One region of the Vibrio orientalis CIP 102891 genome, then DNA from elsewhere that is predicted to be linked to it. Evidence: predicted binding sites of a transcription regulator. Region 1 holds the regulator's gene; the other holds the start of a gene.

Evidence for each region. Region 1 encodes PurR, which represses purine synthesis genes. Its sites were predicted from a motif close to TNANGNAAACGTTTNCNTNA; they were not measured.
Region 2: a site for PurR is predicted at 2,513-2,532, ahead of metK (methionine adenosyltransferase). Genes of this name have one in related genera too.

Annotation. Positions count from the first base shown of each region.
Region 1 is NZ_ACZV01000005.1:450,781-454,826, forward strand. Features, by position in the region: gene VIA_RS12600 (TfoX/Sxy family DNA transformation protein) at 1-366, opposite strand, end outside; cyclic di-GMP riboswitch class I at 500-587, opposite strand; gene purR (HTH-type transcriptional repressor PurR) at 732-1,739, opposite strand; gene torD (molecular chaperone TorD) at 1,950-2,597, opposite strand; gene torR (two-component system response regulator TorR) at 2,834-3,547, shown strand; gene elyC (envelope biogenesis factor ElyC) at 3,600-4,046, opposite strand, start outside.
Region 2 is NZ_ACZV01000002.1:45,967-50,012, reverse strand. Features, by position in the region: gene VIA_RS01115 (hypothetical protein) at 25-261, shown strand; gene tkt (transketolase) at 449-2,443, opposite strand; gene metK (methionine adenosyltransferase) at 2,764-3,918, shown strand.

The DNA of each region.
Region 1 (4,046 bases):
AGGCAGATCTTTTAGGCGATTAGGTTTCGCTTTTGCTTGCTTTGTCTTTTCGCTGTTAGCTGCCCTTAGAGCAGCTTGGCCAATCTCAAGCGTATTTTCCTGATTCTCAAACCAATCATCGCTGAGGGCGAAGTACTTGGTTACGACAGGGAAGCCACGTTTTTTATAAACGTAAGGTTCTAAGCTAAGAGATTTAAACTGCTTTGCAAGTACGTCATCTGCCCGAACGTGCAACTTATCATTGACGACTAATGCAAACATAGTGTCGTCGGCAAAAATACCGAAGCCACCAAACATTGAGCGAGACTTGATTAGGCCTAACGGCTCAAATAGTCGCATTGAGTCTTTTAGTATTGGTTTATCCATGCTGTGTATTCTCGGTGTATATGTATACGCCACCAATTCAGGTCCGAGAGAGTAGCAAATTTTGCAGGCATATTGTCAATCAGGTGTCATACGATTGCTAGTAATTACAATCTGACGAGTATGCATATTTACCATCGGCAACCCCGCTACCAAACAATTAACTTGTTGAAGGCCGGAGGCTTTGCGTCCCATCCTTTCGAAATGGTTTGCCCTGTTCGTGGCATAATCGAACAATAATAAGCATAAATGGATTTTGGGCTGAGAATCACGTCTCTATAGGATAAATGTGATCTTGCTTCAATAAATAGGCTCAGTTGATACACTTAGTCAATATAGTTCTATTGACTAAGTGTTTGTCAAATAAGTTATTTCTTAATGTTCTGTACGGTATTTCGTTCAACAATTTCTGGATGCATTTCAAAGATACGCTTCTCGTGCTCTTTGTCTTTTATGCGCTCTAGTAGAATCTCAAAGGCGTTTTTGCCCACGCGACGTTTTGGTTGGTGAACGGTAGTCAGCGGCGGCGAGAAATACTCTGCAAGTTCAATGTTGTCGTAACCGATAACGGACATATCTTCAGGGATGCGAATACCTTTCTGCTGAAGACGGCTCATTAAGCCAAGTGCCATGGTATCGTTGAAACAGAAGATTGCGCTTGGCTTGTTATCCATTGCTGCGATTTGGTCTGCTGCGAGTACCGCAGTATCACACTCGAAGTTACCTTCTAGAATCCAATCTTCGTTAACTGGAAGGCTTGCTTCGTTCATCGCGCGCTTAAAGCCACGGATACGCTCCTGACACGCTGCTTTTTCAAAGTGTCCACTTAGGCAGGCAATATCGGTGTGACCATGCTCAATCAGGTATTTAGTCGCTAAATAGCCACCTTCTTCTGAGTTGTCGATGATCTTATCTGCTTGAGAGCTCTCAGGACCCCAATCCATAACCACTTTTGGAATATCTTTGTGGCGATCTAGCATCTCGCTCAGTTCTTCCGTTAAGTCAGAACACATGACAAGAATGCCGTCTACACGCTTTTCAGCCAGCATACGAATATAGTCGCGTTGCTTTTCGTAGATACCACCTGTGTTACACAAGATCAGCGTGTAGCCTTGACGGTAACAATAGCTTTCAACACCATCGATAACTTCTGAGAAGAAAAGGTTTGTTGACTGAGTCACCAGCATACCGATCGTACGCGTGGTATTACACTTCAGGCTACGTGCAACAGCACTAGGTGCGTAGTTTAGTTCTGTCACTGCTTCCATTACTTTTTCTTGAGTAGCTTCAGCAACAAAGCGCGTTTTATTAATTACATGTGACACAGTTGTCGTTGATACACCAGCAAGGCGAGCAACGTCTTTAATAGTGGCCATAAGGTTCTGTCCTGTCGATGACTGCCGCGGAATTATATTCAGTTTAGAATACCGAGACAGAAAGTATCAGAAACACAAAAACCGCTCTATTTAGCGGTTTGTATTTGATTCGTTTGTTTTTATCGTTTGCGGTCACAATTTTAGACCGCAAAACTCTTAAGAGCAAACAAAAAACGCTAAAGCAACCTGCCGGAGGTCACAATGTTGTCTTTATTCGCCTAGCAGATAGCTACAGTCTAAAGCTAAGAAGGCAACAGCAAATGCGCTGATGGCAGAGTAGAAACCGAACTCATCAAATTTCTGGCATTTGTCAGAAAATTGCGGCATCCAGCTAAGCAGGTGCTGACGAATGAACTGCTCTTGGGTTGCAAAAGCTTCTTCAATCTTAGTTTCGTCCTCTGCTTCATTTGAACGAATGATCAAGTTACCCAAGAAATCGAGCTCAATCGCAATGTGATCTGCTGGTTCGTTGAGGTTTTTATCCACCGCAACGCCATGCTTAGCCATCACTTCCTCCATCTCTTTAGCTGGAGTATCGTTGAGCAGGCCTGACTTGCCGATATACATCGATGCGTATGGTAGTGCCGAGTCTTTATCTGACTTTAAGAAAAGATCACAAAAATCAGCCGCTAGCTCAAGTTGCGCATCTTCACGATCCATAAGACGGTTTAGTGCATCAGTAATACGGTCAATTGACGGCTTGAGTTGCTCATTTTCCCCCAGTCCTGTTAGAAAAGAGCGAATTTCAGGTGAATGATATTGTGCAACGTTCTCTTCTGTTAACTCTTTAGCAAAAAGGCTAGACAACCACCAGTAGATTTCGGCACGTTTTTCATTGAATGCTTTGATTTCTTGCATTAGGTGTTACTCCCCAAATAATTACCGACATTGTAACCAATAAAAATGAACAGCGGTAATTACTTATGTGACAAGATAAATGTGATTATTGGCAGATATTAATGGCTAGAGAAGTTTTGTCTTGAATCAATAAAAAATGATCTTTCTAGCTTTTAAAGTGATAAATACTAGAAATGTTACTATTTATGAATAGAATATTAGATAGAGCAAATCCCAATGTAAAATAAGTGGTGTAGATGAGTTATCACGTACTAGTTGTAGAAGATGACGCAGTTACTCGTAGTAAGCTAGTTGGCTACTTTCAAAATGAAGGTTACAACGTCAGCGAAGCAGAAAGCGGCGAGCAGATGCGCAACATGCTACAAAGTAATGCGATTGATTTAGTGATGTTAGACATTAACCTACCTGGTGAAGATGGATTAATGCTGACTCGCGAACTTCGCAGTCAATCAGACATTGGAATTATCCTGGTAACAGGACGCACGGATAGCATTGATAAGATTGTCGGTCTAGAAATGGGCGCTGATGATTATGTCACCAAACCTTTTGAACTGCGCGAGCTATTGGTTCGAGTTAAAAACTTACTGTGGCGAATTGCGGCTGCACGTAACCTTGCTGGCAATGTCGATAGCGACAAAGCGAATGAAAATATGGTTCGCTTCGGTGATTGGACGTTTGACGTTCAACGTCGCGCTTTGAGCCGTAACGGTGAGCCAGTTAAGCTAACCAAAGCTGAGTATGAGTTGCTTGTTGCACTTTCCTCGTACCCGAACCAAGTATTAAGCCGTGAGCGTATTCTAAACATGATTAGTCATCGTGTTGATGCGCCAAACGATCGTACGATTGATGTGCTCATTCGTCGTATGCGTGCAAAGATGGAGTTCGACCCTAAGAATCCGCAAATCTTTGTTACGGTGCACGGTGAAGGCTATATGTTCGCCGGTGACTAACGAGATCCAAATATAAAAATACCGAGGCATGCCTCGGTATTTTTTTTATCTGTTAAAGCGCACTGTCGGCTGCATTGAGACTTTGTTCTTCATAGTCTGACGCCCAGTCGCGCAATGATTGCCATATACGGCCCAACGTTTCATGCCAGTAGCGCTCAGTTTGCTCAAGGTACTTGCCTTTTGGTGTGTACTTTTCCCATGCTTGAGTAATGTTATTTTGTGCTAGGTAGTTGGTTGGAGCAGGGTAAGGATCCATGCCTGCTGAATGGAACTCGTTCAACGCACGTTTCATATGACTTGCGGAAGTGACGACGACCAGTTTCTTTGTGGTAACGAAAGCGGCGGCCTGTCTCGCTTCTTCCCAAGTATCTTTTGCTGTTTCCAGTAAGATAATGTCAGATTTTGAAACGCCTAGTGATAAAGCGACTTTTGCCATCATGCGGGCATTACTCACTTCTGACCCTCCAGCATAACCTGACAAGATCAATTTAGAACCAGG
Region 2 (4,046 bases), on a different contig from region 1:
TTTCATCAACCAAAGGAAATGACTATGTCTGGTTACCCAGCTACCCACTTTTGTAAGCAATGTTCGCAAGAAACGCCTCATAGCGAAATCTTAGTGAGAAAAACGAGCAGCTACGACACTGATCGTTCGTTACTTGGAAGAGTTAAGCTGATGGCTCACACCTTTATCAATGGTGGACATTACTACGACATGGATCGATACGTGACGTGTAAAGTATGTGGTCGCAAAGAAAAAGATAACTGGGGTAATGAGTTTGAATAAACTTTAAACTCACTGAAGCCAATATAAAAAAACCGAGCCAAATGGCTCGGTTTTCTCATTTTATATTCAAAATAATTGAAGTTGCAGCTAGGCAACAAGTAAGTTCATCCCTATGAGCATAGAGGCTCTATGTGATTAGGGGGAACTTACGCTGTTAACAACGCTGCAGCTTCAAGTCTGAAGAATATTAAGCAAGCAATTCTTTCGCTGTGCCTACTACGTTTTCAGTTGTGAAACCAAACATCTTGAATAGCTCACCTGCTGGAGCAGATTCACCGAACGTTGTCATACCGATGATCTTGCCACCAAAGCCAACGTACTTGTACCAGAAGTCAGCGATACCCGCTTCAACTGCGATACGAGCCGTTACGTCAGATGGTAGAACTGCTTCGCGGTATTCTGCATCTTGCTTGTCGAACGCATCAGTTGCAGGCATAGAGACTACGCGCACTTTCTTACCTTCAGCCGTTAGTTCAGCAGCAGCGTTCACCGCTAGTTCAACTTCAGAACCTGTTGCGATAAGGATAAGCTCTGGCTTACCTACACAATCTTTCAGGATGTAACCACCCTTCGCGATGTTAGCTACTTGCTCTTCGCTACGTTCTTGCTGTGCAAGGTTTTGACGAGAGAAGATAAGAGAAGTAGGGCCATCTTTGCGCTCGATTGCTAGTTTCCAAGCCACTGCCGACTCAACTTGGTCACATGGACGCCATGTGCTCATGTTTGGTGTTAGACGTAGAGAAGCGATCTGCTCAACCGGTTGGTGAGTAGGGCCATCTTCGCCAAGACCGATAGAGTCGTGCGTGTAAACCTGAATGTTCTGAACTTTCATCAGTGCAGCCATACGCATTGCGTTACGAGCGTACTCCATGAACATTAGGAAAGTTGCACCGTATGGTACGAAACCACCGTGTAGTGCAATACCGTTCATGATTGCTGTCATACCGAATTCACGTACACCGTAATGGATGTAGTTACCCGATGCATCTTCAGCTGACACTGACTTAGAACCAGACCACATGGTTAGGTTAGAAGGTGCTAGGTCAGCAGAACCGCCTAGGAATTCAGGTAGCATCGCACCGAACGCTTCTAGTGCGTTTTGAGACGCTTTACGTGATGCAATGTTTGCTGGGTTCGCTTGAAGGTCAGCAATGATTGCGCTTGCTTTCTCTTCCCACTGTGCTGGTAGTTCACCGTTTAGACGACGCTTAAGTTCTGCCGCTTCTGCAGGGTAAGCTGCCGCGTATGCGTCAAACTTAGCATTCCACGCTGCTTCTTTTGCTGCGCCAGCTTCTTTTGCATCCCACTGTGCATATACATCAGCAGGAATTTCAAATGGACCGTGTTCCCAACCAAGTTGCTTACGAGTCGCTGCAATTTCTTCAGCGCCTAGTGGAGCACCGTGACAGTCGTGTGAACCAGACTTATTAGGTGAACCAAAACCGATGATAGTTTTAGTACAGATAAGCGTTGGGCGAGGATCTGCTTGCGCCGCGATAATTGCTGCATTAATTGCTTCAGAATCGTGACCGTCTACTGCAGGGATTACGTGCCAACCGTAAGCTTCAAAACGCTTAGGTGTGTCATCCGAGAACCAACCTTCAACTTCACCATCGATAGAGATACCGTTGTCATCCCAGAAAGCGATTAGCTTGCCAAGGCCTAATGTACCCGCTAGAGAACATGCTTCGTGAGAGATACCTTCCATCAGACAGCCATCACCCATAAATGCATAAGTGAAGTGGTCTACGATGTCATGACCTTCTTTATTGAACTGCGCAGCTAGAGTCTTCTCAGCTAACGCCATACCTACAGCGTTAGTGATACCCTGACCTAGAGGACCTGTTGTTGTTTCAACACCTGGTGCATAGCCGTACTCAGGGTGACCTGGAGTTTTAGAGTGAAGCTGACGGAAGTTTTTCAGATCGTCAATCGATAGCTCGTAACCTGCCAAATGCAGTAGAGAGTAAATCAGCATTGAACCATGGCCGTTAGACAAAACAAAACGGTCGCGGTCAGCCCACTCTGGGTTAGCTGGGTTGTGGTTTAGGTGAGAGCGCCAAAGAACTTCAGCGATGTCAGCCATACCCATAGGTGCACCTGGGTGACCAGAGTTAGCTTGTTGTACACCATCCATACTTAGAGCACGGATTGCGTTGGCGAGATGTTGACGAGAAGACATGTCAGCTCCTGAATGCATTAAGCGAATCAAATAAGTGTGTGAATAATAATTCTCTCAAAGCACTTGTGGCACTGCAAACGTTTTCCAAGCCAAAAGTTCACAATTTTCTGAGATTTCATTCCCTTTACCACCAAGTTATCTATATTTAAGCTCAGCCAAGCAAACGTTTAGTTATGATTTATTAGAAAAAAGAGCTTGTAATTCGAGCATTCAAAATTAGAATAGACGTCTAGATGTAGATACACCTACAGTTTTTAATATTATTTAATAGTGATGAGTTAATTAAACTGGTCACTCTCAATCGATAAAGTGGAGCTCACATGGCTAAGCACCTGTTCACTTCTGAGTCAGTATCAGAAGGCCATCCAGATAAAATTGCAGACCAAATTTCTGATGCAGTACTTGATGCGATTCTAGAACAAGACCCAAAGGCACGTGTTGCGTGTGAAACTTACGTAAAAACCGGCATGGTAATGGTTGGTGGTGAAGTCACAACGTCAGCATGGGTTGATATCGAAGAGATCACTCGTGAGACGGTACGTGAAATTGGTTACGTTCACTCTGACATGGGCTTTGATGCTAATTCTTGTGCAGTTCTAAACACTATCGGTAAGCAGTCTCCTGACATCAACCAAGGCGTTGACAAAGCAGACCCTAAAGATCAGGGTGCTGGCGACCAAGGCATCATGTTTGGTTACGCAACTAACGAAACTGAAATTCTAATGCCTGCACCAATTACTTACTCACACCGTCTTGTTGAAAAGCAAGCTGAAGTGCGTAAAAGCGGCAAGTTAGATTTCCTTCGTCCAGATGCTAAATCTCAGGTAACTTTCCAGTACGACCAAGGTAAGATTGTTGGTATCGATGCGGTTGTTCTTTCAACTCAGCACTGTGATTCAATCTCTACTCCAGATCTACGTGAAGCAGTAATGGAAGAGATCATCAAACCAGTACTGCCTTCAGAGTGGATTAACAAAGAGACTAACTTCTTCATCAACCCAACTGGCCGTTTCGTAATCGGTGGTCCAATGGGTGACTGTGGTCTTACAGGCCGTAAAATCATCGTAGATACCTACGGCGGCGCAGCTCGTCACGGCGGCGGCGCTTTCTCTGGTAAAGATCCATCAAAAGTAGACCGCTCTGCTGCATACGCAGCACGTTACGTAGCGAAAAACATCGTAGCAGCTGGTATGGCTGACCGTTGTGAAATCCAACTTTCTTACGCAATCGGTGTAGCTGATCCAACGTCTATCATGGTTGAAACGTTTGGTACTGAAAAAGTATCTCACGACATCATCGTAGAAGCTGTTCGCCAGAACTTCGACCTACGCCCATACGGTCTACAAGAAATGCTCAACCTGCTTCAGCCTATCTATAAGAAGACGGCAGCATACGGTCACTTCGGCCGCGAAGAGTTCCCATGGGAAGCAACAGACAAAGCAGCAATTCTTGCAGAGTTTGCTGGTCTTAAGTAATTAGAATTTAAGAAATAATAGAATTTAAGAGGGCTTTTGGGTAACCAAAGGCCCTTTTTCTTTAGGGATAAATTTATGGCGTAAAGTTGTATTTTTTTGCCATGGGGTCAATAGTTAAAAATATGTTA